4 regions of the Billgrantia sp. C5P2 genome follow, and region 2 is predicted to be linked to each of the others. Evidence: predicted binding sites of a transcription regulator. Region 2 holds the regulator's gene; each other region holds the start of a gene.
What was found. The regulator sigma-54, encoded in region 2, starts transcription at its own class of promoters, with help from an activator protein. The targets are predictions, from matches to a motif close to TGGCACNNNNNTTGCTNT.
Positions count from the first base shown of each region.

Region 1: the regulator sigma-54 is predicted to act here: its motif matches at 1,561-1,578, upstream of ACRWQA_RS15435 (formate/nitrite transporter family protein).
Region 3: the regulator sigma-54 is predicted to act here: its motif matches at 1,920-1,937, upstream of ACRWQA_RS15445 (nitrate reductase).
Region 4: the regulator sigma-54 is predicted to act here: its motif matches at 1,821-1,838, upstream of urtA (urea ABC transporter substrate-binding protein).

Region 1 covers NZ_CM128542.1:3,354,493-3,362,477, reverse strand. Annotated here, with positions in the region: gene ACRWQA_RS15445 (nitrate reductase) at 1-460, shown strand, start outside; gene cobA (uroporphyrinogen-III C-methyltransferase) at 420-1,352, shown strand; gene ACRWQA_RS15435 (formate/nitrite transporter family protein) at 1,770-2,579, shown strand; gene ACRWQA_RS15430 (bifunctional protein-serine/threonine kinase/phosphatase) at 2,581-4,317, shown strand; gene ACRWQA_RS15425 (AI-2E family transporter) at 4,400-5,461, shown strand; gene ACRWQA_RS15420 (EAL domain-containing protein) at 5,484-7,628, opposite strand; gene nosR (response regulator c-di-GMP phosphodiesterase, NosR family) at 7,621-7,985, opposite strand, start outside.
Region 2 covers NZ_CM128542.1:1,632,095-1,640,079, reverse strand. Annotated here, with positions in the region: gene ACRWQA_RS07595 (calcium/sodium antiporter) at 1-421, shown strand, start outside; gene ACRWQA_RS07590 (KpsF/GutQ family sugar-phosphate isomerase) at 450-1,463, shown strand; gene ACRWQA_RS07585 (KdsC family phosphatase) at 1,488-2,045, shown strand; gene lptC (LPS export ABC transporter periplasmic protein LptC) at 2,058-2,678, shown strand; gene lptA (lipopolysaccharide transport periplasmic protein LptA) at 2,675-3,214, shown strand; gene lptB (LPS export ABC transporter ATP-binding protein) at 3,222-3,947, shown strand; gene ACRWQA_RS07565 (RNA polymerase factor sigma-54) at 4,105-5,526, shown strand; gene hpf (ribosome hibernation-promoting factor, HPF/YfiA family) at 5,636-5,944, shown strand; gene ptsN (PTS IIA-like nitrogen regulatory protein PtsN) at 5,951-6,421, shown strand; gene rapZ (RNase adapter RapZ) at 6,467-7,387, shown strand; gene ACRWQA_RS07545 (HPr family phosphocarrier protein) at 7,390-7,659, shown strand; gene pmbA (metalloprotease PmbA) at 7,727-7,985, opposite strand, start outside.
Region 3 covers NZ_CM128542.1:3,362,978-3,370,962, forward strand. Annotated here, with positions in the region: gene ACRWQA_RS15445 (nitrate reductase) at 1-1,785, opposite strand, end outside; gene ACRWQA_RS15450 (ANTAR domain-containing response regulator) at 2,208-2,828, shown strand; gene ACRWQA_RS15455 (CmpA/NrtA family ABC transporter substrate-binding protein) at 2,825-3,865, shown strand; gene ACRWQA_RS15460 (NAD(P)/FAD-dependent oxidoreductase) at 4,140-5,465, shown strand; gene nirB (nitrite reductase large subunit NirB) at 5,462-7,985, shown strand, end outside.
Region 4 covers NZ_CM128542.1:2,566,508-2,574,492, reverse strand. Annotated here, with positions in the region: gene ACRWQA_RS11870 (tripartite tricarboxylate transporter TctB family protein) at 1-43, shown strand, start outside; gene ACRWQA_RS11865 (tripartite tricarboxylate transporter permease) at 43-1,575, shown strand; gene urtA (urea ABC transporter substrate-binding protein) at 1,949-3,274, shown strand; gene urtB (urea ABC transporter permease subunit UrtB) at 3,432-5,048, shown strand; gene urtC (urea ABC transporter permease subunit UrtC) at 5,052-6,194, shown strand; gene urtD (urea ABC transporter ATP-binding protein UrtD) at 6,191-7,030, shown strand; gene urtE (urea ABC transporter ATP-binding subunit UrtE) at 7,030-7,728, shown strand.

The DNA.
Region 1 (7,985 bases), 1.7 Mb from region 2:
GGCCTGGCTGGAAGCTGAGCTGCCGGTGGCACCCACGCTGTGGTGCACCGACCCCGCCAGCGGCCGCCTGCGCGCCGCAGGGGTCGATGAGGCGGGCCGCCTGCGCTGGTGGTTCATGACGGGGGCGCCCAGGGAACTGCCCAACTTGAGCTGGCTGGCCGCGCGCTTCGCTGAGGCTGCCAACGGGGAAGGGCTGGCACCGCCGCATCGTCGGCGCCTGCTGGCCGGCTGCGACGACGGTGCCGTCAACCAGGGGCCGGTGGTCTGCAGCTGCCATCAGGTGGGCCAACGCGCTATCCTAGGGGCCATACGCGAAGGCGACGACAGCGTCGAGGCGCTGGGCGCCCGGCTGGCCTGTGGCACCCAGTGCGGAAGCTGCATTCCCGAGCTGAAATCGCTTATCGAAGAGGAGAAGGCCCATGCGAGCGCTGAGCCACTTGAAGACAATGCTGTCGCCTGAGCTGCTGCAGGCCGCCTTCTCGCGGCTGCACGGCCTGGGGCATATCGTGCGCTCGCCGTTCGGGCGATCCACCCGCGTTGCCGCGCCGACCGTGACCCTGGACGGCGATTGCCATGCCGGCCGCGTCTACCTGGTGGGGGCGGGCAGCGGTGACGTCGAGCTGCTGACGCTCAAGGCCGCCCGCCTGCTGCAGCAGGCCGACGCGGTGGTCTACGACCGCCTGGTGGGCGACGACGTGCTGGCGCTGATTCCCGCCGGCCACGAGCGCTACTATGTGGGCAAGGAGCGCGGCCACCACAGCGTGCCCCAGGCCGAGATCGGCGCGCTGCTGGTGAAGCTGGCGGGGCAGGGCAAGTCGGTGGTGCGCCTCAAGGGCGGCGACCCCGGCGTGTTCGGGCGCATGGGCGAGGAGCTCGCTGCGCTGGCCGAGGCCGGCGTGGAGGCCGAGATCGTACCGGGCATTACCGCCGCCTCGGCGGCGGCGGCCGGCATGGGCATTCCGCTTACCGACCGCGCCCACGCCCAGCAGTTGCGCTTCATCACCGCCCAGCTGTGCCGCAAGGATGGCGAGCCCGACTGGGCCACCCTGGCGCGCCAGGACGAGACGCTGATCTTCTATATGGGCCTGACCAAGGTCGATGCCATCTGCACCGGGCTGCGTCGCGCCGGGCTACCCGACGACTGGCCGATCATGCTGGTGGCCAACGCCAGCCTGCCCGAGCAGGCCTCGCTGGTCGGCACCCTGGCCGACATGCCTGAACAGCTCGCCGCCAAGCCGCTGCCCTCACCCTGCCTGATCGTGGTCGGCAGCGTGGTGCGCATGGTCGCGACCAGCCCGGCCGCGGCGGCGTCTATCCAGGGCGAGCAGGGCGAGGGCCACACGCCGCGCTGAGCCGTGCATTATCTTGTCTTGGAAAGGCGCGACGTTGCGCTGCACCAAGAGTGAGCGACGGCGCCCCGGGATGCACCGACGTGGCCGATCTCGCCGGGGCGTAGCGCCTCTCTGACCGGCGGTCGCCGAATACCGATGGCTGGCGGCATCGCCTGAAACCCTCCGCGGTTGCCTTCTGGTGGCTTATTTCTCGGAGTCGTCAATGGATTGGCACGTAACGTGCTTGTTCATGACAGGGCTCTGCTGCCAATGCAGGCGGGCCGGCGGGTTCAACGACGATCCCGCTGCCCGGCTACGCAGGCCCACGACAACGCGACGAACACAGGCAAAGGCGCCTGAAGCTCCAGAGCTTCAGGCGCCTTTGCGTTTGTCGCGCCAGTTACGACACGGAGAAACGCCTCGAGCGTCGAGAACACTATGTCCTATCTGCTTCCTTCGGAATTCGCGACCAAGATGGTGGACGCCGGCGAGTCCAAGCTCCACATGGCCACCCGGGACGTCCTGATTCGCGCCTTCATGGCCGGGGCCATCCTGGCCCTGGCCGCCGTGTTCGCCGTCACCATCACGGTGCAGTCCGGTTCGGCCATCCTCGGCGCCGCGCTGTTCCCGGTCGGCTTCTGCATGCTCTACCTGATGGGCTTCGACCTGCTGACCGGCGTGTTCGTGCTCACGCCGCTGGCCTGGCTGGACCGGCGCCCCGGCGTCACCATCGAGAGGATCCTGATCCACTGGGGCAAGGTCTTCTGCGGTAACCTGGCCGGCGCCCTGACGGTGGCGGTGCTGATGGCGATCGTCTTCACCTACGGCTTCGCCACGCCGCCGGACGAGGTGGGACAGAAGATCGCCGGTATCGGCCATGCCCGTACCGTGGGCTACAAGGAGTTCGGCGCGGCGGGCATGCTGACCATCCTGATCCGCGGCATCCTGTGCAACTGGATGGTCTCGCTCGGCGTGGTCGGGGCGATGATCTCGACCACGGTGGGCGGCAAGGTGATCGCCATGTGGATGCCGATCATGGTGTTCTTCTTCATGGGCTTCGAGCACTCCATCGTCAACATGTTCCTGTTCCCCTCGGCGCTGATGATGGGCGGCGACTTCTCGATCGCGGATTACCTGATCTGGAACGAGATCCCCGTGGTGGTGGGCAACCTGATCGGCGGGCTGTCGCTGACCGGGCTGACGCTCTACGCCACCCACGTGCGCACGGCGCCGCTGCGCGATATCTGAGATGTCGGCTTTCGAACCCGGCCGAACGTTGCAGGTGTCGCTGGGCCAGTGCTCGGAGGCGGGGCGCAAGGCGGTCAACCAGGACTTCCACGGCGCCTACGTGCCCCGCGAACCGCAGCTTTCGAGCAAGGGCATCGTGGTGGCGCTGGCCGATGGCATCAGCAGCAGCGAAGTGAGCCGGGTCGCCAGCGAAGCCGCGGTGAAAGGGTTCATCGAGGATTACTACTCCACCGCCGAAAGCTGGACGGTGAAGACCTCGGCGCAGCGGGTACTGGTGGCGACCAACTCCTGGCTGCACGCCCAGACCCGGCGCAGCGAATACCGCTGGGACAAGGACCGCGGCTACGTCTGCACCTTCACCGCGCTGGTGTTGCGCTCCGCCACGGCGCACGTTTTCCACGTCGGCGATGCGCGGCTCTATCGGCTTGTCGGTGGCAGCCTGGAGCCGCTGACCCGTGAGCACCGCGCCTGGGTGGCTCCCGACAGAAGCTATCTCAGCCGGGCGATGGGTGTCAGCGAGCAGCTCGAGATCGACTACCTGGCGTTGCCCGTCGCGGCGGGTGAGATCTTCCTGCTGATGACCGACGGCGTCCACGAGCACGCCGGCGAGGCGGCCATGCTGGCGGCGCTGGCCGAGCACGAAGACGACCTGGACGCCGCTGCCGCCGCCATCGTGCAGGAGGCCTACGCCCAGGGCAGCGACGACAACCTGACGGTGCAGGTGGTGCGGGTCGAGCAAGCACCACCGCCAGGGGCCGGCGAGGTCGCCTCGGGGGCGGTGTCGCTGCCGTTTCCGCCGGCCCTCGCGCCGCGCATGGCGCTGGAGGGGTATCGCATCGTCAGGCAGCTCCATGCCAGCCACCGCAGCCACGCCTACCTGGCGGTGGACGAAGCCAGCGATGAGCGGGTGGTGATCAAGACGCTGTCCACCGAGCTCCAGCAGGACCCCGCCCAGGTGGAACGCTTCCTGATGGAGGAGTGGATCGGCCGGCGCATCGACAGCGCGCATGTCGTCAAGCCGCACCGCTCGGAGCGTCGTCGCCAATATCTCTACAGCGTGACGGAGTACATCGAGGGGCAGACCCTGGCCCAGTGGCTGCGCGACCATCCGCGCCCGGCCCTGGAGACGGTGCGCGGCCTCGTCGAGCAGTTGGCACGGGGGCTACGCGCCTTCCATCGCCTGGAGATGGTGCATCAGGACCTGCGGCCGCATAACGTGATGATCGATGCCACCGGCACGGTGAAGATCATCGACCTGGGGTCGGTGCGCGTGGGTGGACTGGTCGAGTCTGCTTCGGCGCAAACGGGGCAGGTGCCGCTGGGTACGCTGGCGTACACCGCGCCGGAGTGCTTCCTGGGCGAGCCGGCCACGCCACGCTCGGACCTGTACTCGCTGGCCGTGATCGCCTATCAGCTGCTTACCGGGGAGCTTCCCTACGGGACCCAGGTGGCCCAGGCGCGTACCCGCGCGGCGCAGCGGCGATTGAGCTATCGCTCCGCGCTGGCCGCCAACCGCGAACTCCCGGCCTGGGTCGACGAGGTACTCAGGAAGGCGCTGCACCCCATGCCCGAGAAGCGCTTCGATGCGCTGTCGGAGTTCGTGCACGAGCTGCGCCAGCCGAGCCGCGAATTCCTCGCCCGGACCCGCCCGCCACTGATCGACCGCGACCCCGTGCTGTTCTGGAAGGGCGTGGCCGCACTGCTGGCACTGCTCGTGCTCGTGCTGCTGCTCGAGTGAGTCTCGGCATCTGCTAGGCTGAATCTGCAAGGCGCCAGGATTGGCGCGACGCGGCAGTTGCCGCAGCAGGCAAGGAGCAGGTATGGCCGACAAGGACAGCGGCACCGAAACGCTTTCGCGCTATACCCGGCGCGTGATGATCGCCATCGGGCTCGTGGCCCTCGTGGCGGTATTGCTGTACTTCGCCAGCAAGCTCATCCATGTGCTGCTGATGGTCTTTGCCGGCATCCTGGCGGCGGTGGCGATCGATGGCGTGGTGCGTTTGTGCCAGCGTTACCTGCCGATCAGGCGACTCTGGGCCCTGGTGCTGGCGCTGTTGCTGATCTTCCTGGCATTGGGCGGGCTTGGGGCACTGGTCGGTCCGCGCCTGGCGGAGCAGCTTCCACAGTTGGTGCAGCAACTCCCTGAGGCCTTTCGGCGGCTCATCGAAGTGACGCATGACCTGCCAGGCGTCGAAGCGGTCCTGCAGGAATTCGACGATCCCGCCAGCTTGCTCGGTCAGCCGGTGTTCGATCGCGTCACCTCTGCGTTTTCCACCACCTTCAGCGCGCTCACGAATTTCTTGTTGGTCCTGTTGATCGGCTTCTACCTGGTACTCAGCCCGCGCGAGTACATGAACCGGTTGGTATTGCTGTGCCCGCCAGCTCGACGCGAGCGACTGCGCCAGGTGCTGAGCCTGCAGGGGCGTTCGCTGCGGCTGTGGCTGGTGAGCCGGCTGATCTCCATGCTGTTCGTCGGTGTTGGCGTTGCCCTCGGGTTGATGTTGATGGGCGTGCCGATGGCGGGCGCGCTGGGGCTGATCGCGGGTTTGCTCTCCTTCATCCCGTACCTGGGGCCGATTCTCGGCGCCATCCCGACGATACTGATCGCCTTTCTCGAAGCGCCCGTGCTGGCGCTCTACGCCATCGGGCTCTATGTGATCATCGAGACGCTGGAGTCGAATATCGTCATGCCGCTGGCGGCCAGGGAAATGGTCAGCCTGCCGCCGGCCTTTACCGTGGTGGTCCAGCTCGCAGGAGCAGCGGTGGCGGGGGTGGCAGGGGTCATGCTGGCGACGCCTATTGCCGTGGCTGCGGTGGTGGCCGTGCAGATGCTCTATATCGAGGACGTGCTCGGCGACGACATCGACGTGCTGGGGCAGTGAAGGGTGGGCAGCGAAATGAGCGTCAGGTGTCGCTGCCGGTGTGGCCATCCTGCCCCTGTCGTCGGTTCCTGGCGTCCTGCAGGGCGGCATCGCGGATGGCTTGCTGCACGACGAGCCGAAGTTCGTCGTCGTCCCAGGGCTTGGTCAGAAACTTGTAGATGCCGCCCTCGTTGATGGCCTCCGTCACGGTCTTCAGGTCCGTGTACCCCGAAAGGATGATCTGCAGGATCTGCGGATAGAGGGCCTTCACCCGCTTGAGGAATTCCGTGCCGCTCATTTCGGGCATGCGCTGATCACTGATGACCAGTGCCACCTCCTGGGTGGCCAGCAGGTCGAAGGCGTCCCGCGCGCTGGTGGCTGTCAGGATACGATACCCGTCGCGGCGCAGGGTGCGGTTCAGGGCGCTCAGGATATTGGCTTCGTCATCGAGCAGCAGGATCGTCGGCGCGACGACGCCATGGTCCTCGGGGCGGAGGTCATTTGCCGCGGCATGGTGGTCCTGCAGGAAGGGAAGAAGCTCCTCGAAGGGCATGGGATAAGCAAAGTAGAAGCCCTGGAAGAGATCGCACAGGTGCTTGCTGAGGTAGGCATAGTGCGCTTGCGTCTCGACGCCTTCGGCGATGACCTTGAGCTGCAGGCTGTTGGCCATGGTGATGATGCCCTGGACGATGGCGGCATCCCGATGGTCGCTGGTCACTTCGCTGATGAAGGAACGGTCGATCTTGATCTTGTCGATGGGCAGGTGTTTCAGATAGCTCAGGCTGGAGAAGCCGGTGCCGAAGTCGTCGATCACCACCCCGACCCCGAGACGGCGCAGCGCGTGCAGGGTCTCGATGGCCTGGTCGGCGCTCTCGAGCATGATGTTCTCGGTCAGTTCCAGTTCCAGCAGGGCCGGGGGGAGCCCGGCTTCGTCCAGCATCTCCTGAATGCGCTCGACGAAGCCGCTACGGTGGAACTGCATCGGCGAGATATTGACCGCCATCGGGTACTCGCCCAGCCCGAGGTCGTTGAGTCGGCGGTTGTCGCGACAGGCGGTGCGAACCACCCAGTCGTTGATGGCAATGATCTGCCCGGTGTCCTCGGCAAGCCCGATGAACTCGGCCGGTGGGATGAAGCCGCGCTCGGGATGCCGCCACCGTAACAGCGCCTCGCACCCCACGATGCGGCCACTGGCGCCGTGCACCTGAGGTTGGTAGTGCAGCTCGAATTGCTGCTCGTCGATGGCACGCTGCAGGGCGCTGCGCAGTGTCACACGCTGGCTTACCCGAGTATTGAGCTCGCACGAGAACCAGTCGTAGGTGTTGCGCCCTCGCCGCTTTGCCTGGTACATGGCGAGGTCGGCCTGCTGGATGAGCTGAGTGGAAGGACTGCCCCCTTCGTGCACGGCAATACCGATGCTGGCGGTGAGGTGTAGCTCGTGCTCGTCGAGGCGGTAGGGCCTGGCGATGGCCGCCAGCAGGCGCTCGACGACGACCGTCTCGTCATCCGGCTCGGGCAGCAGCACGACGAAGGCATCGCCGCCGAGACGGGCCACGGTGTCGCTGCGCCGTACCTGCTGCTGCACCCTTGCGGCGACTTCGACGAGAACGCGATCGCCCAGCTCATGACCGAGGCTGTCGTTGATCGACTGGAAATCGTCCAGGTCGATGTAGAGCAAGGCGATGCGACGGGCGTGTCCTTGCGAGGGGAGACAGCTCTGCTGCAGTCGTCTCTCCAGCATCGAGCGGTTGGCCAGGCCGGTCAGGGCATCATGATCGGCATGATAGGCCAGCCGTTCCTCGACTCGCTTGCGCCGGCCGATGTCCTGGAAATAGACCGCCAGCCCCTCTTCGGAGGGGTAGGCATGCACTTCCAGCCACAGGTCGAGTTCCGGGTAGTACTCCTCGAAGGTGACCGATACCGAATCGGTCATGGCCCGACGGTACTCGCGCTCGAAAAGGGTGCCGGTAACCTCGGGAAAGACCTGCCACAGTACCTGGCCGACGATATCGTCGCGGGTTCTTCGAACAATGCGTTCTGCGGCCTGGTTGACGTAGCTGAACCGCCACTCCCGGTCGATCATCATGAAGCCGTCGGTGATGCTCTCGAGCAGCCCGGTCAGGCGCGCCTCGAGATGTTCGACTTGCTGACGGCATCGTGCCAGTTGAAGCTCCAGGGGTTCACTCATCGTCCTTCCCGTCACGATAAACGAGTACGGTGTAGCGCCTGTCCTCGACCTCCTCGAGTCGCATCAGCTTGTCGATCAGGTGGGCGTCGAGTTGCTTGCCCTCATGCAATAGCAGCAAACCATTGACGGAGTGAATGTCCTGGGCCAGGACCATGCCGGGCTTGAGCTGACGGGTCTCCAGTGCCAACACCGCTCGACCGTGGTTCTCGAGATCCGGCGCCTTGTCGAGGCAGAGCGTGACGAAGGCTCGGCACAAGCTGGGTTCATAGATACGTCCGGCGAACTTGCGCAGCAGTTCCAGCGCCTGGGGGCGAGGCACCTGGCGCGGCAGGATCATGCCGCGCTGCAGTTCGATGA
Region 2 (7,985 bases):
GCTGAGTTCCCGCGCCCTGGTGTGGGGGGCCAGCGAACTGGCCCGTGGCCTGGGTATCAGCGAGCTCGTCATCGGCTTGACCGTAGTGGCAGTGGGCACCAGCCTGCCGGAGCTGGCCGCCTGCGTCGCCAGCGCCATCAAGCGACACCACGACCTGGCCATCGGCAACGTGATCGGTTCCAACCTGTTCAATCTGCTGACGGTGCTGCCGATACCCGCGCTCCTCGCCCCCGGCCCCTCTCACCCGGATGCCGCGGGACGGGACTATCGCGTCATGCTGCTGCTGACCCTGGCCCTGGCCATTCTGCTGCTGTGGCGGCGCCAGGGGCACCTCGGCCGTCCCATCGGTGCCGCCTTTCTGATCGCCTATGCCGCCTACCTGGCCTGGCTCGGCTTCAGCGGCGGTGCCACTCTTGAGTGAAACCTCGCATCGGGCAACAATCATCGCCATGAGCTCAGACGAATCCACTTCGCCCCCCAACAATGCCAGCCCAGGCACCTCGCCGCTGAGGGAAAGCGCACGCCGCACCCTCAAGATCGAGGAGCAAGCCATTGCGGCGCTCCTCGAACGGCTCGACAGCCACTTCGACCGCGCCTGCGAGCTGATGCTCGCCTGCCAGGGCCGCGTGGTCGTCACCGGCATGGGCAAGTCGGGCCATGTCGCCGGCAAGATCGCCGCCACGCTCGCCAGCACCGGCACGCCGGCCTTTTTCGTGCATCCCGGCGAAGCCAGCCACGGCGACCTGGGCATGATCACGCGGGGCGACGTGGTACTGGCCCTCTCCAACTCCGGCGAGACCGCCGAGGTCACCGCGCTGTTGCCGCTGCTCAAGCGCATCGGCACGCCGCTGATCAGCATGACCGGGCGCCCCGACTCGACGCTGGCCCGCCATGCCGACGCCCACCTCGACGCCGGCGTCGAGCGCGAAGCCTGCCCGCTGGACCTGGCGCCGACGGCTTCGACCACCGCCGCACTGGCACTGGGTGACGCTCTCGCCGTGGCCCTGCTCGAGGCACGTGGCTTTACCGCCGAGGACTTCGCCCTCTCGCACCCTGGCGGCAGCCTGGGCAAGCGCTTGCTGTTGCGCGTCAGCGATCTGATGCATCAGGGCGAGCGACTGCCCAGCGTACCGTTGGGCAGCCCCCTGCGCGACGCCCTGCTCGAGATTACCCGCCAGGGACTTGGCTTCACCTGCGTCGTCGATGAGCACAATCGTCTGATCGGTGTCTATACCGACGGCGACCTGCGCCGCACGCTCGACCAGTATCAGGACCTCAGCCAATTGACGGTGGACGACGTCATGACCCGTCCCGGCAAGCGCATCTCTCCCGACATACTGGCCGCCGAAGCGGTCCGTGTGATGGAAGACAATCTGATAACGGCGCTTGCCGTCGTCGACGAAGCCGGTCACCCGATCGGCGCACTGCACATGCACGATCTGCTGCGAAGCGGCGTGATCTGACAACACTCTGACCAAGGAGAGCCCATGGCTCTGGCCACCCCTACCCTCGATCCGCGCCTCGTCGATCGCCTGCGCAAGATTCGCCTGCTGGCATTGGACGTGGACGGCGTACTCACCGACGGTCGCCTCTATTTCCAGGCCGACGGCGTAGAGATCAAAGCATTTCACACCCAGGACGGACTGGGCCTCAAGCTGCTGCGACGCGCCGGCCTGCAGGTGGCTTTCCTGACCGGACGCGAGTCGCCCATGGTCAGCCATCGCGCCGCCGCGCTGGGCATCGACCATATCTTCCAGAGCTGTGAAGACAAGCTCGCCACTTTGCGCGAGCTATGCACGCGCCAGGGAATCGAGCTCGAGCAGGTCGCCTACTGCGGCGACGATTTACCCGACCTGGCGGCCATACAGCGTGCCGGCATCGGTATCACCGTTCCCGGCACCCCGACCTACATACGCGCCCTGGCAGACTACGTCACAGAACGCAGCGGAGGTCATGGTGCAGTGCGTGAAATCTGCGACATGCTGCTCGAAGCGCAGGGGCATCGCGATGCGCTGGTCGACACCTACCTCCACGGCAAGCGCTGAGGCGGTCCGGCCATGCTGCGTCGGCTACCTCGCCCCTCGTTTCGTGTCTGGCTGTTCCTGATATTGCTGGCGCTCGGCGGGCTGATCGCCTGGCTGGACCCGTGGCAGGCACCCGCCCCCGGCCCGGTACCTACCGACGAAGCCGGCGAACCCGACTTCTATCTGGAACAGGCGCAACTGACCCGCTTCGATGCCGACGGTCGGGCCCACCAGCGACTGGAGAGCCCGCGTCTGGTGCATACGCCCCACGACGACGTTATTCGCGCGGTCACGCCACTGGCCCACCTGATCGACCGCGAGGGACGGCTATGGGTGGCAAGCGGCACGGAAGGCCGCCTCGGCCCGGGCGGCAATCCCTTGACGCTCTCGGGCGATGCACGACTCTTCGCTCCCGAAGAGCGCTGGCAGCTCGACACCGAGACCCTGCACTTCGATGCCAACGTGGGGCACGCCTGGAGCGACACGCCCGCCCTGCTGCAACAACCGCCACAGCGCATGCGCGGCGATCACTTCGACGCCTGGATCCATGACAATCGGGCACGTTTGACCGACAATGTGCGCGGCCACCATATCCCGGAAGGCGCCCAGCCGGGGCAAGCCGACGCCGTCAACCTAGAGGATTTCACGCCATGAAGCGATGCAGGCTCCCGACCCTCCACTGGCCATTCCCCCTGGCGCTGGCTGGCGTGGCGTTGATCACCCTGGTGGGCATCGGTCCGGCCATGGCACAGCAGCGTGACGCCGAGCAGCCCATTGAGGTCGAAGCCGACCAGCTCGACCTCGACGATCGTGCCGGTACCGCGGTCTATCTCGGCGACGTCGACATTCGCCAGGGCAGCATGCGACTCACCGGCGACCGGGTCGAGTTTCAGCGCAATGCCGCCGGCGAACTCTCGCGCGCCACGGCCCGCGGCGAACGTGCCTACATCGAACAGCAGCCCGACCCCGACCAACCCGTGGTGCGCGGCTGGGGACGTACCATCGTCTATCACGTGGCCGAGCGAAGAGTGGAACTGATCGATCGCGCCGAACTGCACCAGGGTGGCGATACCTTCGACGGTGGCTACCTGGAATACTTCCTCGACCGTCGCGTGGTTCAGGCACGCGCCCAGGGCGAAGGTGTCGAAGGTAGCCAGCGTATCCGCATGACCCTGCAGCCGGAGCGCTGAGGTGCCAATGAAAACCCTGTACGCCCGAAACCTGGCCAAGAGCTACAAGCGCCGCCGCGTGGTGCACGACATCAGCCTCTCCATCGAGCAGGGCTGCGTGGTCGGCCTGCTCGGGCCCAATGGGGCCGGCAAGACCACTTCGTTCTACATGATCGTCGGCCTGGTGAAGGCGGATGCCGGCGAGGTCCATATCGACGACCTGGATCTCTCGCAAAGCGCCATGCACGAGCGCGCCCGGGCGGGTATCGGCTACCTGCCTCAGGAAGCCTCGATCTTTCGCAAGCTGTCGGTGGCCGACAACATCATGGCCATCCTCGAGATGCGCAAGGATCTCGATCGTCGTGGACGACATGCGCGACTCGAGCAACTTCTGGAAGACTTCCATGTCACCCACATTCGCGACAACCTCGGCATGAGCCTCTCGGGCGGTGAACGCCGACGTGTCGAGATCGCCCGTGCGCTGGCCACGGAGCCGGCCTTCATTCTGCTCGACGAGCCCTTCGCCGGTGTCGACCCGATCTCGGTGGGCGAGATCAAGGGCATCATCCGCCAGCTCAAGGCACGCAACATCGGCGTGCTGATCACCGACCACAACGTTCGCGAGACCCTCGACATCTGCGACTCGGCCTATATCGTCGGGGACGGCCAGATCATTGCCGAAGGGAACGCCGAAGCCATCCTGGCCAACCAGCGGGTGCGCGAAGTCTATCTGGGCGAGGATTTCCGTCTGTAGTATAATCCCGCGCATCAAGCAAGCACCTGATCCTTATTGCAACTGCATAAACAGGCATGAATATTGCCGATGGCATGTTTATTGCAATGAATTATCTTGCAAGTGATCGTCGACCCGACTAGGGTAGAGTTTTCCGGCAGATGAGCCCCATTACCTCATGGCCATGAAAGCATCCCTGCAACTGCGTGTCGGCACTCAGCTGACCATGACTCCCCAACTGCAGCAGGCCATTGCCCTGCTGCAGCTCTCGACCCTAGATCTACGCCAGGAGATCCAGCAGGCACTCGAATCCAATCCCATGCTGGAACTCGATGACGACTTCGGCGAACAGGCTGTCAGCGAAACCCCCAGCGATGAGTGGGCCGACGAGATACCCAACGAGCTGTCCACCGACAGCGATTGGGCCGACACCTATCCCGATCATGGCACGAGCTCCGGAGGCGCCACCGGCGAAGGGCCGGATTTCGAGCGCCAGGCCTCGGTGCAGACGCTGACCGGCCATCTGATCTGGCAATTGGCGATGACCGACTTGAGCGACCGCCAGCGCCTCATTGCCGAGAGCCTGATCGATGCCGTCAATGGCGCCGGTTACCTGGCACAATCCCTGGAGGACATTCGCGACGGCCTGCGCCGACAGGGCCTGGAGGGCCTGCCCACCCGGGAAGTCGAACAGGTCCTGCTGCGCCTGCAGCAGTTCGAACCCACCGGCGTATTCGCCCGCGACCTGCGCGAATGCCTGATGCTGCAATTGGCCGCGCTGCCCGACGATACGCCACTGCTGCCCCAGACCCGTCGCCTGGTACGCCAATTCCTCGAGGCACTGGCCTCCGATGACCGCCGCCTGCTGAAACGCCGCCTGGGCCTGGACGACGAATCGCTGGACGATGTCATCGCCCTGGTTCGCTCGCTGGACCCCCGCCCCGGCAGTGCCTACGCCGAAGTGAGCAGCAGTTACGTCACACCGGACCTGGTCGCCTACCACGACGAATCCGGCTGGCGCGTGGAACTCAACGCCGAAGCGCTGCCGCGGCTACGCATCCAGCCCGACTATGTCGCGCTGGTGCGGCGTGCGGACAAGAGCCAAGACAACCAGTTCCTCAAGGATCATCTGCAGGAAGCCCGCTGGTTGATGAAGAGCCTCGCCAGCCGCAACGACACCCTGCTGAGAGTGGGGCGGGAGATCATGGCACGTCAGCTCGAGTTTCTCGAACAGGGCGAAGAGGCCATGAAACCCCTGGTGCTGGCCGACATCGCCCAGGCCGTCGAGATGCACGAGTCGACCATTTCGCGAGTGACGACGCAGAAGTTCATCCACACCCCACGTGGCGTCTTCGAGCTCAAGTACTTCTTCTCCAGCCATGTCGGCGGAAACGGTGACGGGGACGTTCACTCCAGCACGGCGATCCGCGCCCGTATCCGCAAGCTCGTCGCCGATGAACCGCCGCGCAAACCGCTCTCCGACAGCCGCCTGGTGGAGCTGTTGGCCGAGGATGGCATCCAGGTCGCCCGCCGCACGGTTGCCAAGTACCGCGAAGCTCTGGGAATCCCCTCCTCCAGCGAGCGCAAGCGTTTTCGTTGACGCCACGACATAACGCTGACCCCGGGCAATCCAACCGCCAGAGGGGGGTATGCAGGGCAGGAAAAAGGGTTACAATCGAGCTACCACTCGAAGGACGAAGGAGCTTGTCATGCAAGTCAACATCACCGGCCATCATGTTGAACTGACCGATTCACTGCGTGACTACGTGAGCGAGAAGCTGAGCCGCGTCCAGCGACATTACGACAACATCACCAATGTGCAGGTCACGCTCTCGATCGAGAAGGAGCGCCAGCAGGCCGCCTGCACGCTGCACGCCGCCGGCGCCGACCTTCATGCCGAAGCCTCCGATCAGGACATGTATGCCGCCATCGATGCGCTGACCGACAAGCTCGACCGTCAATTGGTCAAACACAAGGAAAAAGCCCAGGCTCGCGCCCAGGGCGCCGGCATTCGCTGAGCTGCCATGACATTGGAAACCATCCTGCCCCCGGAACGCGCGCTGTTCGACGTTCCCGGGGGTAGCAAGAAGAGGGTGCTGGAGTTCTTCAGCACCTTCATTGCGCAGAACACTCCGAGCCTCGACAGCCAGGAAGTCTTCGGCAGACTGGTCGGTCGCGAGAGGCTGGGCAGTACCGGCATCGGCAATGGTGTGGCCATCCCCCACGCCCGTAGCCCTCACTGCCATAGCCCAGTGGCTGCCTTTCTCAAACTGGCCGAGCCCATCGACTTCGACGCCATCGACGGAGAGCCGGTCGACCTCGTCTTCGTGCTGTTGGTGCCCGAGGAGGCCGACGATACGCATCTGTCGCTGCTAAGCCAGGTGGCCAGCGTCATGAACGATGCCGAAACGCGCGCACGTCTGCGCAAGTGCGAAAGCCAGCGCGAACTCCACGAGCGTCTCATCGAAGCGATTCGACGACAGTCCTCGGCCTGACCTCCCCCTTCGCCGTTCGGCCGGCCCCTGATCAGGAGAACCATCATGCAGCTTGTGATCATCAGCGGCCGTTCCGGTTCCGGCAAGTCGATCGCACTGCAAGCGCTCGAAGATATCGGCTTTTACGCCATCGACAACCTGCCGGCGATGCTGCTTGGCCCCCTGGTGGATGAGCTGCGCAGCTCCCCCACGATCCAGACATCCATCGCCGTCAGCATCGATGCGCGCAACCTGCCCCATGCCCTGGAGCGCTTCCCGCGCTTGCTGGAAGAGCTGCGCACCAAGCAGGTCGATTGCCAGATCATCTACCTGACCACCGATGCGCGCATCCTGCTGGAACGCTACTCCGCGACCCGGCGTCGACACCCCTTGACCCGCGGCCGGGACATGACCCTTGGCGAGGCCATCGAGTCGGAAGACGTGACGCTGAGCGACATTCGCAACCTGGCGGACCTGATCATCGACACCTCGCGGCTGTCGGTGCATGACCTGCGAGGACGCATCACCGAGCAGGTGGCCAGCCATCGCGCCGACCAGTTGACCCTGACCGTGGAGTCGTTCGGCTTCAAGGGCGGCGTGCCGCTGGATGCCGATATCGTTTTCGATGCACGCTGCCTGCCCAACCCTTACTGGGACCCGCGCCTGCGCTCCGCCACCGGCAGGGAGCCCAGCATCGTGGAGTTCCTGGAACAGTACCCCCTGGTCCAGCAGATGCTCGACGACATCGTTGCCTGGGTCGAACGCTGGCTACCGGCCTATCGCGACACACACCGCAGTTACTTGACCGTCGCCATCGGCTGTACCGGCGGCCAGCACCGCTCGGTGTACCTGGCCGAGCGCCTCGCCAGACATCTGGCCCAGCACCAGCCCGACGTGCGCCTGCGCCATCGGGAACTCGGCATCCACACACCGGTCATCGCCGCCCAGGACACGACCGTAGAGACGTCCGAACGCAAGGAAACCTGAGTGTGCCCTGCCGCAAGCTGACCCTGACCAACAAGCGTGGCCTCCACGCCCGTGCTGCCACCAAGCTGGTGCAGTGCTGCCAGCCCTTTCGCGCCCGCGTATTCGTCAACCGTGGCCAGCAGCAGGCCGATGCCAGCAACATCATGGCACTGCTGATGCTGGGCGCCCCCTGCGGTACCGAACTCGAGGTCCGTGCCGAAGGAGATGATGCCGAAGCGGCACTGGAAGCCATCGAGGCGTTATTCGATGCCCGCTTCGAAGAGGATAATTAGGGGAATGGCTGCTCTCGGCCATTCCCACCAACTTAATGGAATGATGAGACTTAGACGTCTATTCGGTTTAGCCGCCGGCCACTGTCATCTCGTCGACAAGCCAACTGCCGGTGTGGATGCTGCCACGGGTGTCGAGGTCGTCGCCGACGGCCAATAGCCCCTTGAACATCGCCTCTAGGTTGCCGGCGATGGTGAACTCCTCCACCGGATACTGGATTTCCCCGTTCTCCACCCAGAAGCCCGCCGCCCCGCGAGAATAGTCGCCGGTCACGCCATTCACACCCTGGCCCATGAGCTCGGTGACCAACACGCCACGCCCCATGCGC
Region 3 (7,985 bases), 1.7 Mb from region 2:
ATTGAGCCGCAGCGGCCGCGCGACGTCCAGTGCCTGGGCCGGCGGGCGCGGGCGTACCGGCAGCATCCGCGCGAGGCCGTCCGGCGTGGCGAAGCGGCCATCGGTGAACAGCCGGGCGGTGCCGTGGGGGGCGGCGGCGTTCACCGGCCACTGGATCGGCGCCAGGGCGTCGTAGGCGGCGCGGTCGAGCCCGACCAGGCCGGAAATGTCGAACAGCCGACGGCCCTCGCCGGGGCCTTCACCGTTCTCGAAGCCCGAGAGCCTGGCGTGCTCGTCGAAGATCTCGCCGGGATGGCTGTAGTCGAAGGCCTCGCCGAAACCCAGCCGCTTGGCCACCTCGCAGACGATCCACCAGTCGTGGCGCGCCTCCCCCGGTGGCGGCAGGATGCCGCGCTGGCGCGATATGCGCCGCTCGGAGTTGGTCACGGTGCCGTCCTTCTCCGACCAGCTCGAGGCCGGCAGCACGATATCGGCATAGGCCAGCAGGTCGGCGTCGGCCATGCACTCGGAGACGATCACCAGCGGGCACTTCTCGAGTGCCGCACGCACCCGGTCTGCTCGCGGCAGGCTCACGGCCGGGTTGGTGGCCATGATCCACAACGCCTGCACCTCGCCGCGCTCGATCGCCTCGAACAGCGCCACCGCCTTGTGGCCGGGGCCATCGGGCAGCGACGGCACCAGCCGCTCGGTGGCCCAGAACCGCGTGACGCGATCCCGCGCGCCGGGGGTGTCGTAGTCCATGTGCGCGGCCAACTGGTTGGCCAGCCCGCCCACCTCGCGCCCGCCCATGGCGTTGGGCTGCCCGGTGATCGAGAACGGCCCGGCCCCGGGCAGGCCGATCTTGCCGCCCGCCAGGTGACAGTTGATGATGGCATTGCCCTTGTCGGTGCCGCTGGTGGACTGGTTCACGCCCTGGGAGAACAGCGTGACCACGTGCAGGTGGGTGGCGAACCAGTAGAAGAAGGTTTCCAGGCGCTCGGCATCGACATCGCAGTCCGCGGCGATGGCTTCCACACCGGCATCCTGCTCCCGCGCCGCGGCCAGCGCCTCGTCGAAACCCTGGACATGGGCTTCCAGGTAGACCCGGTCGAGCTTGTTGCGCTTGGCCATCCACGCCAGCAGCCCGGTGAACAGGCGGGCATCGCTGCCCGGCCTGAGCCCCAGGTAGAGGTCGGCGATCTCGCAGGTGTCGGTGACCCGTGGGTCGATCACCACCACCCGCAGCAGCGGGTTGCGCTGCTTGGCCACCTTGAGCCGCTGGTAGAGCACCGGGTGGTTCCAGGCCAGGTTGGAGCCCACCAGTACCACCAGCTCGGCCTCTTCCAGGTCCTCGTAGCTGCACGGCACGGCATCGGCGCCGAAGGCGCGCTTGTGGGCAGCCACGGCCGAGGCCATGCACAGCCGCGAATTGGTATCCAGGTGCGGCGTGCCGAGAAAGCCCTTGAACAGCTTGTTGGCGACGTAATAATCCTCGGTCAGCAGCTGCCCCGAAAGGTAGGCGGCGACCGCCTGGGAGCCGCGGGTGGCCCGCACCGCCGTGAGCCGCTCGGCCACCGTGGCCAGCGCCGTCTCCCAGTCCACCTCGACGCCATCGACCCGGGGCCGGGTCAGGCGGCCATGGTGGCCCAGCGTCTCGTGCAGGGCCGAGCCCTTCACACACAGCCGGCCGAAGTTGGCCGGATGCTCCGGGTCGCCCTGTACGTCGACGATCTCGCCGTTGTCGACGCTGGCCAGCACGCCACAGCCGACGCCACAGTAGGGGCAAGTGGTTCGGGCCTCGCGCATGTCCATCTCCTGTCTCGTCGTTCGCGAAACGACGACGCCCGCCAACGGCCATCCCAAGGGGTGGCGGTTGGCGGGCGTCGTTGCCGCTTGGGGCGCTGAACGGTGCGCTCCCTTTGAATTTACTTGATGCCTATCAAGCAGGAAACGTGCCATGCGGCGTATAACGCGACCGTTTCAGGCAGATGCCTCTTCCATGGCCGCATGCCGGCCGCCTTCCTCATGCGGCAGCGCACCATGAACCGGCAGGGCCAGTGCCCGCGTTGCACCAGACTGGTGCCTGAATGCCAATCTGAGCGATGCGACGCAGCAACCGCCCCAGGGCCACCCTTCGCGAGGCAGCGCCAGGCGGGCGGGAAGCCATATTTGGAATGGTTCTTGCTAGGCAAGGGATGGAGCCTTAGCCCGACACGAGCGACGCCACTATGCCATCACCCCTGAACATCCTGCTGGTCGACGACGAGGTGGTACGCGCCGCCATGGTCGAAGAAGCATTGATGGCCGAAGGGCACCGGGTCATCTGCCGGCTGGCGAGCCCGGCCAGCCTCAACGAGATGGTCGAACGCCACCAGCCCGACGTGGTGATCATCGACATGGAGAGCCCCGACCGCGACACGCTGGAAAGCATGGCACTGCTCAACCGCGAGAACCCGCGCCCGGTGGTGTTCTTCGCCGACCAGCACGACTCCGACATGCTGCAGGCCGCGCTCAAGTCCGGCGTCAGCGCCTACGTGGTCGACGGCCTGGTGCCAGAGCGGGTCGAGGCCATCATCGAGGTGGCCATCGCCCGCTTCGACGCCTTCCAGAGCATGCGCCAGGAGCTGGACAAGGCACGCAACCAGCTGACCGAGCGCAAGCGCATCGAGCGCGCCAAGGGCCTGCTGATGAAGCACCAGGACTGCGACGAGGAGCAGGCATACCGCATGCTGCGCAAGCTCGCCATGGACCGCGGCCAGCGCATCGCCGAGGTCGCCGACAGCGTCATCGACATTCTCGCCCGCCTGAACCCGACAGTGCCCTCCGAACCACGGGGATCCCGCTCATGAGCCACCCGCAACACCACGCCAACTCGCCGGAACTCGAGCGCATCACCCTCGGGTTCGTCCCGCTGCTCGATGCCGCCCTGCTGATCGTCGCCCGCGAACGAGGCTGCTTCACCGCCCAGGGGCTGGACGTCAGCCTGTCGCGGGAGAACGCCTGGGCCACCCTGCGCGACAAGGTCGCCGCCGGCCTGCTCGACGGCGCCCAGATGCTCGCCCCCATGCCGCTGGCCATGAGCCTGGGGCTGGGTCGCGCGCCCTGCGAGACGCTTGCACCGGCGCTGCTCTCGCGCAACGGCAACACCATCACGCTCTCCACGTCGCTGAGCCAGGCCAGCGGTGCGACGCTTGCCAGCGACCCGGCCGACAGCGCCCTGGCGCTGGGCAACTGGCTGCGCGGCCAGGGCAGCGGCAAGCGCCCGCGCCTGGCCATGGTCTACCCCTACTCCTGCCAGCACTATCAGCTGCGCGAATGGCTCACCTTGGGCGACATCGCCCCCGACCGCGACGTGGAACTCGTCGCCCTGCCGCCGCCGCGCATGGTGGAAGCCCTGCGCGACGGGCAGATCGATGGTTTCTGTGCCGGCGAGCCCTGGGGCACCCTGGCCCGCCATTGCGAGGTGGGCCGGCTGGTGACCACCGGCGCCCAGCTATGGCCCAACCACCCGGAAAAGGTCCTCGGTGTGACGCGCTCATGGGCGCAGCGCTACCCAGCCACGCTGGCCGCCCTGTTGCGTGCCCTGCGCGATGCCGGCGAGTGGCTTTACGCCTCGCCCGAACACCGCCGCAAGGCGCTCGAATGGCTGGCCCTGCCGCCCTATCTCGACCGCTCGGTTCGACACCTGCAGACCCTCGCTCACGACGAAGCGCCCATCCACCAGCAGCTTTGCGGCCCGGACGTGCTGCGCCCCACGCCGCAAGCCGCCCTGCACTTCGCCGCGCCCATCGTCAAACAACTGGAAGAAGCGGGTGGACGCTTCGACCCGGCGCTGCTGGCGGCTTGCTACAGCCCTGTGCATTTCGATGCCGCAACGCACCACTGATGTGCACGACCGGCGGGAGCCAAGCTCCAGCCGGTCGCCTTGCTGAACCCCAACCCCATGTTCTTTAAATGAAATTAGCTCCCTTTGGGCATTCTGGCCGGGTTCTTGAACTGTTCTGAGTGAGGCGATCAATGGCGATCGCCGACACATATTCGACAACGACGTCTCTGCGCTTCCCGATTCGATTCCAGATCGATAGGGGCCGCGCCGAGGCGTCGTTGCGTTTTGACCCCGTCACTCAGTTTTACCCCAGCATCGAGAGGAGCTGTCAGCCATGCGCCAGCGACATCCCGCAACGGCACCCAGCGAACATCTGGTCATCGTCGGCAACGGCATGGCCGGCCATCGCCTGGTCGAAGCGCTCCTCGCCCGGCCCGAGCGGCCCGCACGGATCACCGTGATCGGCGCCGAAACGACACCGGCCTACAACCGCATCCTGCTCTCGCCGCTACTCGCCGGCGAGATGGAGCGAGAGGCCCTGACCCTGCGCAACGCCGAGTGGTACGCCGAACAGGGCATCGAACTGGTGCTGGGCGAGCGCGTGGAGAACATCGACCGCACCGCGCGGCGCCTGACCACCGATGCCGGCCGTGAACTCGACTACGACCGCCTGGTACTGGCCACCGGCTCCAACCCGGCCCGCCCGCCGGTACCGGGGCTGGACCTGCCGGGCGTTCACGTCTTCCGCGACCTCGGCGACGCCGATGCCTTGGCACGCGCAGCCGAACAAGGCGGCAGTGCCGTGGTGATCGGCGGCGGCCTGCTCGGCCTGGAAGCGGCCGAAGGGTTACGTAAACGAGGACAGGGCAAGCGCGGCATGCAGGTAAGCCTGCTGCAGCGCGACGACCGCCTGATGAACCGCCAGCTCGACCTCACCGCCGCGCGCCTGCTCGAGAACGAGCTACGCGGCCGTGGGCTCGACATTCATACCGATGCCCAGCTCGAGCGTCTGGAAGCCGGCGCCGACGGCCAGGTGTGCGCCGCGCATCTGGCCGACGGCACCCGGCTCGCCGCCGACTGCGTCGTGGTGGCCATCGGCATCGTGCCCAACTCGGCGCTTGCCCGCAGCGTCGGGCTCGACGTCAACCGCGGCGTGGTCGTCGACGAGTGGCTGACCACTTCCGACCCCTCGATCCACGCCCTGGGCGAATGCTGCGAGCACCACGGCAACCTCTACGGCCTGGTCGAGCCGATCTGGCGCCAGGTCGAAGTACTGGCCGATTGTCTCTGCGGCAAGCCCAGCACCGGTTACGGCGAAGCACGCTATGTCGATAAGCCCTGTGCCACCAAGCTCAAGGTCAGCGGCGTTTCGCTCTACGCCTTCGGCCCCACCGACCCCGAGCCGGGTCACGAGGTGCTCAGCTATCGCGACCCCCAGCAGGGCGACTACCGCCGCCTGCTGCTGCGCGACGGCCGCCTGGAAGGCGCCGTGCTCTACGGCGACACCGCCTCCGGCCCCTGGTACTTCGAGCAGGCCCTGGCAGGCCGCGACCTGGCCCCCTGCCGCCCGGCCCTGTTGCTCGGCGCCGCCGACGCTCAACTCCTGCTCGACGATGCACTAAATGAATCACCGCAAAGCCCCGCGAAGGAGGCCGCATGAACACGCCCGCTAAACCGCAACTGATCGTCATCGGCAACGGCATGGTCGGCCACCACCTGGTCGAGCAACTGGTCGAACAGGGCGCCACGCAGCGCTATGAAGTCACCGTGTTCGGCGAGGAGCGCCACCTGGCCTACGACCGCGTGCACCTCTCCGAGTATTTCAGCGGCCGCGACGCCGCCTCGCTGGCACTCTCCACCGCCGAGTACTACGCCGAGCACGGCATCGAGCTGCGCCTGCACGAGGCGGTCACCGAGATCGACCGCGACAAGGGCGAAGTGGTGACGCCACAGGGCCGCTACGCCTACGACCGCCTGGTGCTGGCCACCGGTTCCTACCCCTTCGTACCGCCGATACCTGGCAACGAGCGTGAAGGCTGCCTGGTCTACCGCACCCTGGAAGACCTCGACGCCATCCGCGAAGCCGCCGAGACCGCCACCACCGGCGTGGTGGTGGGCGGCGGCCTGCTCGGCCTGGAAGCCGCCAACGCCCTGCGCGGGCTCAACCTCGACACCGCCGTGGTGGAATTCGCCCCGCGCCTGATGCCGATGCAGGTCGACAGCGAAGGCGGCGAACTGCTGCGCGAGAAGATCGAGGCGCTCGGCGTCCAGGTACTCACCGGCCGTGCCACCCAGGAGATCGTCGACGGCGAGGCCAGCCGCCACCGCATGGTGTTCCAGGACGAGAAAGTGCTGGAGACCGACCTCATCGTCTTCTCCGCCGGCATTCGCCCCCGCGACGAACTGGCCCGCGACTGCGGCCTGGAGATCGGCGAGCGCGGCGGCGTGGTGATCGACGACAACTGCCTGACCAGCGACCCGGCGATTCTCGCCGTTGGCGAGGTCGCGCTGTGGAACAACAGCATCTTCGGCCTGGTCGCCCCCGGCTACCAGATGGCCAAGGCCGCCGCCTCCACGCTGCTGGCTTCGCCCGGCGAAAGCGCCGGCACGACCTTCGCCGGCGCCGACATGAGCACCAAGCTCAAGCTGATGGGCGTCGACGTGGGCTCCATCGGCGATGCCCACGGCGACCGCACTCCCGGCGCGCGGCAGTACCGCTTCCTCGACCCCATCAAGCAGCAGTACCGCAAGCTGGTGGTCTCCAGCGACGGCAAGCGCGTGGTGGGCGCCATGCTAGTGGGCGACAACAGCTACTACGACACCCTGCACCAGTACTACGCCAACCGCATCGACCTGCCCGAGGACCCGGCCGCGCTGATCCTGCCCGCCGGTGGCGAAGCCGCCCCCGCCCTGGGGCCGGACGCCCTGCCGGAAACGGCGATGATCTGCTCGTGCCACAACGTCACCAAGGGCGACGTGTGCGCCTCGATCGACGCCGGCGCCGTGGACCTCGGCGCGGTGAAGGGCGCGACCAAGGCCAGCACCGGCTGCGGCGGCTGCGCCGCCCTGCTCAAGACCCTGGTGGACCATGAACTCGAGAGCCGCGGCGTGGAGGTCGACAAGTCGATCTGCGAGCACTTCCACTACACCCGCCAGGAGCTCTACGACATCGTGCGGGTGGAGGGCATCAAGACCTTCAGCGAGCTGATGGAGAAGCATGGTTCCAAGGTGGGTCACGGCCTCGGCTGCGACATCTGCAAGCCGGCAGTGGCTTCGATCCTGGCCTCGTGCTTCAACGAGCCGATCACCGACGCAGCCCACATCCCGCTGCAGGACACCAACGACACCTTCATGGCCAACATGCAGAAGAACGGCACCTACTCCGTCGTTCCCCGCGTGCCGGGCGGTGAGATCACCCCCGACAAGCTGGTGGTGCTGGGCCAGGTGGCGCAGAAGTACGAACTCTACACCAAGGTGACTGGCGGCCAGCGCATTGACCTGTTCGGCGCCCGCCTGGAAGACCTGCCGGCGATCTGGGGCGAGCTGATCGAAGCCGGCTTCGAGACCGGCCACGCCTACGGCAAGTCGCTGCGTACGGTGAAGTCCTGCGTGGGCAGCACCTGGTGTCGCTACGGCGTACAGGACAGCGTGGGCATGGCGATCCAACTGGAGCACCGCTACAAGGGCCTGCGCGCGCCGCACAAGATCAAGTTCGGCGTTTCCGGCTGCACCCGCGAGTGCGCAGAAGCCCAGAGCAAGGACATCGGCGTGATCGCCACCGAGAACGGCTGGAACCTGTACGTGTGCGGCAACGGCGGCATGCGCCCGCGCCACGCCGAACTGTTCGCCACCGACCTCGACGACGAACAGCTCTACCGCATCATCGACCGCTTCCTGATGTTCTACATCCGCACCGCCGACCGCCTGCAGCGCACCTCGGTATGGCGCGAGAACCTCGAAGGCGGCCTGGACTACCTCAAGCAGGTGATCCTCGAGGACAGCCTCGGCATCGGCGAAGAACTCGACCGGCAGATGCAGGCCGTGATCGATACCTACGAGTGCGAATGGGCCAACGCCATCAGCGACCCGGAGAAGCTCAAGCGCTTCCGCAGCTTCGTCAACGACGCGCGCCCGGACCCCGACATTATCTATACCACTGAGCGCGGCCAACTTAGACCTG
Region 4 (7,985 bases), 930 kb from region 2:
CGCGCTGCCGCTGGGTCTGCTCTCGTTCCTGGAGGTGAGCTGATGGAAACCCTCGGCTTTCTGATCGATGGCTTCGGGGTGGCGCTCGCCCCGCATAACCTGATGTTCGCCCTGATGGGGGCCTTCCTCGGGACCCTCATCGGGGCACTGCCGGGCCTCGGGCCGGCCAACGGGGTGGCGATCCTGATCCCGCTGGCCTTCTCCCTGGGGCTGGCGCCGGAAACGGCGATGATCATGCTCACGGCGGTCTATGCCGGGGCCATGTACGGCGGGCGGATCTCCTCGATTCTGCTCAATATTCCCGGCGACGAGCCGGCCATGATGACCTGCCTCGACGGCTACCCCATGGCCCAGCAGGGCAAGGCCGCCGAGGCACTGGCGATCTCCGCCATCGCCTCCTTCATCGGTAGCCTGGTTGCAACGGTGGGCCTGATCCTGCTGGCACCGGTGCTGGCCCGCTTCGCCCTGACCTTCGGGCCGGCCGAGTACTTCGCGCTGTTCCTGCTGGCGTTCGCCACCCTGGGCGGCATCACCGGCAAGAACCCCGTCAAGACGGTGGTGGCGGCCTGCCTCGGGTTGATGGTGGCTACCGTGGGTATCGACTCCACCGGCGTGCAGCGCTACACCTTCGGTACCCTGGAGCTCTACGAGGGTATCGACTTCATCATCGCCATCGTCGGTCTGTTCGCCATCTCGGAGCTGCTGTTCTTCATCGAGGAGCGTGCCGGCGGCGGCAAGAAGAAGATGGTCGTCAACAAGCTCAAGCTCAGTTGGGCCGACATTCGCAACATCCTGCCGTCGAGTCTGCGCGGCGGTGTCCTCGGCTTCATCGCCGGCGTTCTGCCCGGTGCCGGAGCATCGCTTGGCAGCTTCATCGGCTACACCCTCGAGAAGAAGGTGGTGGGCAAGAAGGGCTTCTTTGGCCAGGGCGACCCGCGCGGCGTGGCCGGCCCCGAGGCGGGCAACAATGGTGCCTCGAGCGGCGCCCTGGTGCCCATGCTGACGCTGGGCGTGCCGGGCAGCGGCACCACCGCGGTGCTGCTGGCGCTGCTGATCTCGCTCAACATCACCCCCGGGCCGCTGATGTTCACCCAGAACGCGGACATCGTGTGGGGCGTGATCGCGGCGCTGCTGATCGGCAACTTCCTGCTGCTGATACTGAACATTCCCCTGGTCGGCATCTTCGTCAAGCTGCTGTCGGTGCCGCCGATGTACCTGCTGCCGTGCGTGACGATGATCGCCTTTGTCGGCATCTACTCGATCAGCAACACCACCTTCGACCTCTACTTCATGGTGGCCTTCGGTGTCGCCGGCTATGTGCTGCGCAAGCTCGAGATCCCGTTGGTGCCGGTCATCCTCGGCTTGCTGTTGGGGCCGGAGATGGAGAAGAACCTGAGCCACGCCATGGACATTTCCGACGGCGACTGGACCATCCTGTGGAACAGCGGCCTGGCCATCGGACTGTGGGTGTTCGCCGGCGTGGGGCTGATCCTGCCCTACATCGTCGGACCCATCCTGCGGCGTCGCATGAAAGTGACGACAGCCGTCGCCAGCGGTAATCCAGAAGGCGACTGAGTCGACAATACCAACCCATCCGTCAGGGGCGCCGAGCGATCGGCGCCCCTGACTTCGTTTAGGGAGCTTCGTTCAGGGCGGGCGAGACGCACCGGCTTGGTGCGACCTTGAGGTGCAGGCGATCTTTCCCGGCGCAAGGTTGGCCACTGGTTTGCACGACAGCGGTGCGCCAGGACGCTTACCCAATTCTGTAAGGTATCCGTAATGGTTTGTAGATAAAGCGTTCTTCGGACTATGCCGCATGATGGCGCAAGCTTTGCAAAGGCAGGGAGCCGAGTGCTGCACGGCCAATGTCGGCCGTGCAGGACCTTCACAACAAGTCCCTCCCGCAGGAGGGCGCAAGGAGGTTCGAGTGAACGCTTCCCGTCGCATCATGCCTTTCCCGCTTCGTCCCACTGCTGCAGCGCTGCTTGCGTCGATCGCCTTCGGTGCGGCCGGCCAGGCGCTGGCCCAGGAGGATCCGATCAAGGTGGGTATCCTGCATTCGCTGTCCGGCACCATGGCGATCAGCGAATCGACCCTCAAGGACACCGTCGAAATGCTGATCGAGCAGCAGAACGAGCAGGGCGGCCTGCTGGGGCGTCAGCTCGAGGCGGTGGTGGTGGACCCGGCTTCCAACTGGCCGCTGTTTGCCGAGCGTGCCCGCGAGCTGCTCGAGCAGCACGAGGTGGATGTGGTGTTCGGCAACTGGACTTCGGTGTCGCGCAAGGCGGTGCTGCCGGTGTTCGAAGAGCTCAACGGCCTGCTGTTCTATCCGGTGCAGTACGAGGGTGAAGAGTCCTCCGAGAACGTCTTCTATACCGGAGCCGCGCCCAACCAGCAGGCGATCCCGGCGGTGGAGTACCTGATCAACGAGGTGGGCGTGGAGCGCTTCGTGCTGCTCGGCACCGATTATGTCTACCCGCGCACCACCAACCGCATCCTCGAAGCCTTCCTCAAGGAGGAGCACGGCCTCGCCGACGAGGACATCATGATCAACTACACGCCGTTCGGTCACTCCGACTGGCAGAACATCGTCGCCGAGGTGCGCCGCTTCGGCAGCGAGGGCAAGAAGACGGCAGTGGTCTCGACCATCAACGGCGATGCCAACGTGCCGTTCTATCGTGAACTGGCCAACCAGGGCATCGATGCCGCCGACATTCCGGTCATTGCCTTCTCGGTGGGCGAGCAGGAGCTCTCCGGCATCGATACCGCTCCGTTGGTGGGTCACCTGGCGGCGTGGAACTATTTCATGAGCGTCGACAGCGATACCAACTATGACTTCATCGACGCCTGGATCGATTACGTCGGCGACGAGGAAGCTGTGACCAACGACCCCATGGAAGCGCATTACATCGGCTTCAACATGTGGGCCGAGGCGGTGCGCAAGGCCGGCACCACCGACGTCGATGCGGTCAAGGACGCCATCATCGGCGTGACTGTGCCCAATCTGACTGGCGGCTATGCGGCGATGATGCCCAACCACCACATCACCAAGCCGGTGCTGATCGGCGAGGTTCAGGACAACGGCCAGTTCGACATCGTCTGGCAGACGCCTTCCAGCGTGGCTGGCGATGCCTGGTCCGACTACCTGCCGGGTTCGCGTGACCTGATCGCCGACTGGCGCAAGCCCATGGAGTGCGGCAACTTCAACGTGGCCAATGGCAGCTGTGGCGGCAGTACCGCTGCGGAAGAAGCCGAAGCGGCGCTGGCCGAGTAAAGACCCATCCCCCGCTGCCATGTGGCAGCGGGGGAGCACGCCTTCTCTACCGATCACGAGGAACTCTCCGATGAGATATCCCCCCATGCCCGGGCCAGCGGCGGCCGGGGCGAGGGCCGGCAGCGCTGCCTCCCGCGGTGATCGCGTGTCCGTGACGATGGGCTCGTGGTTGCTTGTCCTCGCTGTTGCCCTCGCGCTCGCACTTGGCCTGACGCTGGCCACTCCCGCTGCGGCGCAGGGTGAGCCTGCTGCCGGCGATGACGATACGATCGAGTTGCTCGAGGCATTGGAAGTATCCTCCTTTTCCGCCAAGGGTGAGGCCATCGAGGCCATCGTGCGTAGCGACGACTCCCGCGCCCGCGCTTGGCTTCAAGCACTGCTCGACGGGCGCCTGCAGCGTACCGACGAAGGCCGCTTCGTGGTGGTGCTCGAGAACACAGGTCGCGAATGGCCGGTACAGGATGCCCTGACCGGCGAGGCGCTGGGAAAGATGTCGCGCCGGGAGCTCGAGCGAGTGGGTATCAACAATGCCCTGCGCAACCAGCTGCGCAGCGCCATTGCCGTGGTCGATCTCTATGCCGCCGACGTCGGGCTGCGGCGGGCTTCCGCCGAGCGGCTGCTGGGTGAAGTCGATGACGACCTGGCGGGGCCGCTGGCCGAGGTAATCGAGGAAGAGCCGGATGTACAAGTGCGCGAGCGCCTGGTGCAGGCCCTGGCCATTCATCGGCTCGAACAGGGCGAGATCGAGGCGATAGGCGACCTGCGCGGCAGCCTGCATCCCCGTGTGCGAGTGGCTCTCAATCGCGCCATGAACGGTGATGATCCGATGGTGGCCGATGCCGCCCGCGAGGCGTTGAACAGTATCGAGCAGATGCTCAAGGTCAACCGTGCCGTGGAGACGCTCTACTTCGGCCTGTCGCTAGGGTCGGTGCTGGTGCTGGCCGCCATCGGCCTGGCCATCACTTTCGGCGTGATGGGCGTGATCAACATGGCCCACGGCGAGCTGATCATGCTCGGCGCCTACACCGCCTGGGCCATGCAACAACTGTTGCCTGGCCAGCCGGGGCTGGCGCTGATTCTGGCGATTCCCGCCGGTTTCCTCGTCGCGGCATTGGCCGGCATCGCCATCGAGCGCGGCGTCATTCAGTTCCTCAAAGGACGTCCGCTGGAGACACTGCTGGCTACCTTCGGTGTCAGCCTGATCCTGCAGCAACTGGTGCGCACCGCGATCTCGCCGCTCAACCGCACCGTGGTTACGCCGGAATGGATGAGCGGTTCGCTCGCCGTCAACGATGCACTCTCTCTCACGCTCAACCGCATGTACGTGCTCGGCTTTGCCCTGGTGGTGTTTGCCGTGCTGATGCTGATCATGCGCCGAACTCGGCTCGGTCTCGAGGTGCGGGCGGTGACCCAGAACCGTGCCATGGCGCGCTCCATGGGCATCCGCGCCACCCGGGTCGACATCATGACCTTTGCCTTGGGTTCCGGGGTGGCGGGGCTCGCCGGGGTGGCACTGTCCCAGCTCACCAACGTGGGCCCCAACCTGGGCCAGAACTACATCATCGATTCCTTCATGGTGGTGGTGTTCGGCGGGGTGGGGAACCTGTGGGGCACCCTGGTGGCGGGGCTTTCGCTGGGTGTGATCAACCAGGTGCTGGAGCCGTGGGCCGGTGCGGTGATGGCCAAGATCATCGTGCTGGTATTCATCATTCTGTTCATACAAAAGCGCCCCCGTGGACTCTTTCCGCAGAAGGGCCGGGCGGCGGAGGGCTGATCCATGGATTCTTCTCGATTCTGGCTGCTGCGGCCGTTCGGCGAGCGCTCGACGCTGATCTTCCTCGGCGTGCTGTTGGCCGCCATGGCGGCGGTGACGCTGCTGCATGTGGCGGTACCGGCTGGGCATCCGCTCCATGTCAGTGCTTATACCGTTAACTTGTTCGGCAAGTACCTGAGCTACGCCCTGCTGGCGGTGGCGGTGGATCTGGTGTGGGGCTATCTCGGTATCCTCAGCCTCGGCCATGGCGCCTTCTTCGCCCTGGGCGGCTACGCCATGGGCATGTACCTGATGCGTCAGATCGGCGACCGCGGCGTCTACGGCCACCCGGTGCTGCCCGACTTCATGGTGTTCCTCAACTGGGACAGCCTGCCCTGGTACTGGCTGGGCTTCGACATGGCCGGGTTCGCCTTCCTCATGGTGCTGCTGGCACCGGGAGCACTGGCGCTGGTATTCGGTTTCCTGGCGTTCCGCTCGCGGGTCACCGGGGTGTACCTTTCGATCATCACCCAGGCGCTCACCTTCGCTCTGATGCTGGCCTTCTTTCGCAACGAGATGGGTTTTGGCGGCAACAACGGCTTGACCGATTTTCGCGAGATCCTCGGCTTCAACCTGCGTAGCGGTGATACCCGGCTTGGGCTGTTCCTGGCCACCGGCGTGGCCCTGGCGCTGGGCTACCTGCTGTGTCGGGCGATCGTGACGAGCAAACTGGGGCGGGTCTGCGTGGCGACCCGCGACGCCGAGGCGCGCACGCGCTTCCTCGGCTACCGGGTCGAACGCTTCCAGCTGTTCGTGTTCGTGGTCTCGGCCATGCTGGCGGGGCTGGCCGGGGCGCTCTACGTGCCTCAGGTAGGCATCATCAATCCCAGCGAGTTCTCACCACTGTTCTCGATCGAGATCGTGCTGTGGGTGGCGCTGGGCGGTCGGGCAACCCTCTACGGTGCGGTGATCGGGGCGATACTGGTCAATTACGCCAAGACGGTGTTCACCGGTGTAATGCCCGACGCCTGGCTGTTCGCCCTGGGTGGGCTATTCGTGCTGGTCACGGTGTTCCTGCCCAAGGGTGTGGCGGGGCTGCTGGCGTTGCGGCTTCATCGCCGCCATGACGGTGAAAGCTCGCTTTCCGGCAAGGAGGTGGCGGCATGAACATCCTGGGTTCATTGGCCAATCGTGACCGTGTCTTCGATTTCCTGGTGCCGGCCGAATCGCCCGTCGACGTACGCCATGGGCCGATTCTTTATCTCGAGGACGTCACGGTCAGCTTCGATGGCTTCAAGGCGATCAACGACCTGAACCTGACGATCGACGATGGTGAGCTGCGCTGCATCATCGGGCCCAACGGCGCTGGCAAGACCACCATGATGGACATCATCACCGGCAAGACCCGACCCGACAGCGGCAAGGTATGGTTCGGCAGTCGTCATGATTTGCTGACCATGAACGAGCCGGAGATCGCCAGCCTGGGCATCGGGCGCAAGTTCCAGAAGCCCACGGTGTTCGAGGCGCTTTCGGTATTCGAGAACCTGGAGCTGGCCATGGCCGCCGACAAGCGCATACTGCCCACGCTGACGGCCCGCATGAGCGGTGAAATTCGTGACCGTATCGGCGAGGTGCTGACCAACATCGGGCTGAGCGAGCTGCGCCAGCGCCCGGCAGGCATACTTTCCCACGGACAGAAGCAGTGGCTGGAAATCGGCATGCTGCTGATGCAGCGGCCGCGGCTGCTGCTGGTGGACGAGCCGGTGGCCGGCATGACCGAGCAGGAGATGGAGCGCACCGCCGAACTGCTCACCGGTCTGGCCGGCAAGCAGTCTGTGGTGGTGGTGGAACACGACATGGGCTTCGTGCGCTCCATCGCGCGCAAGGTGACGGTGCTGCATCAGGGCAGCGTGTTGGCAGAAGGCAGCATGGACCAGGTCTCGAGCGATCCACGCGTGGTAGAGGTCTATCTGGGCGCCGAAGCCGAAGAGGAGACGGTCTGATGCTCTCGATCGACAAGCTCAATCAATATTACGGCGAGAGCCACACCCTGTGGGACCTCGATCTCAGCGTGTCGGCGGGGCAGTGCACCTGCGTGATGGGGCGCAACGGGGTGGGCAAGACCACCTTGATGAAGGCCATCATGGGTGAGGTCGCAGTGACTTCTGGCAGCATTCGCTACGCTGACGACGTGGAATTGACCCGCCAGCGGGTCGAGGATCGCTCGCGCCTGGGTATCGGCTACGTGCCCCAAGGGCGCCAGATCTTTCCGCTTCTTACGGTGGAGGAGAACCTGCGGACCGGGCTGGCGGCGCGCGGTGACGGTCGACGCACCATTCCGGCGCGCATCTATGAACTCTTTCCCGTACTCGAGGAGATGAAGCAGCGCCGCGGCGGTGATCTCTCCGGTGGACAGCAGCAACAATTGGCGATTGGCCGGGCGCTGGTACTCGAGCCGCGCTTGCTGATTCTCGACGAGCCGGGAGAGGGTATCCAGCCCAATATCGTGACGCTCATCGGCGAGGTGATCCGCAAGCTGATCGGCGAGGACGGCCTGACGGTGCTGCTGGTCGAACAGAAGCTCCCCTTCGCCCGCAAGTACGCCGACCGTTTCGCGATCATGGATCGCGGCCGACCGGTAGCCAAGGGCGAGATCGGCGAGCTGACCGATGCGCTGATCAAGGAGCACTTGACGGTGTAATCATTCGCTGAGGTGTCCTGCGACCAAGCCTTTGCACCATTGTGCTAACCAGGGAAAGGACCGGTGCGCCGTGGCAGTGCATGCTGTTGGTTCCCTTGCGCCATGATGGTGCGTCCACTCGGGCCAAGAGCGCTTGTGTATACAAAATAAGCGCATGAATATGCTTGTTTTTTTCGGTCATCCACCATTCTGGTACAGCGGTTGCCAAGAATAGGGCAACGCCTCGAGAGGAGGCAAAACCCTAGACAGAAGGCCGC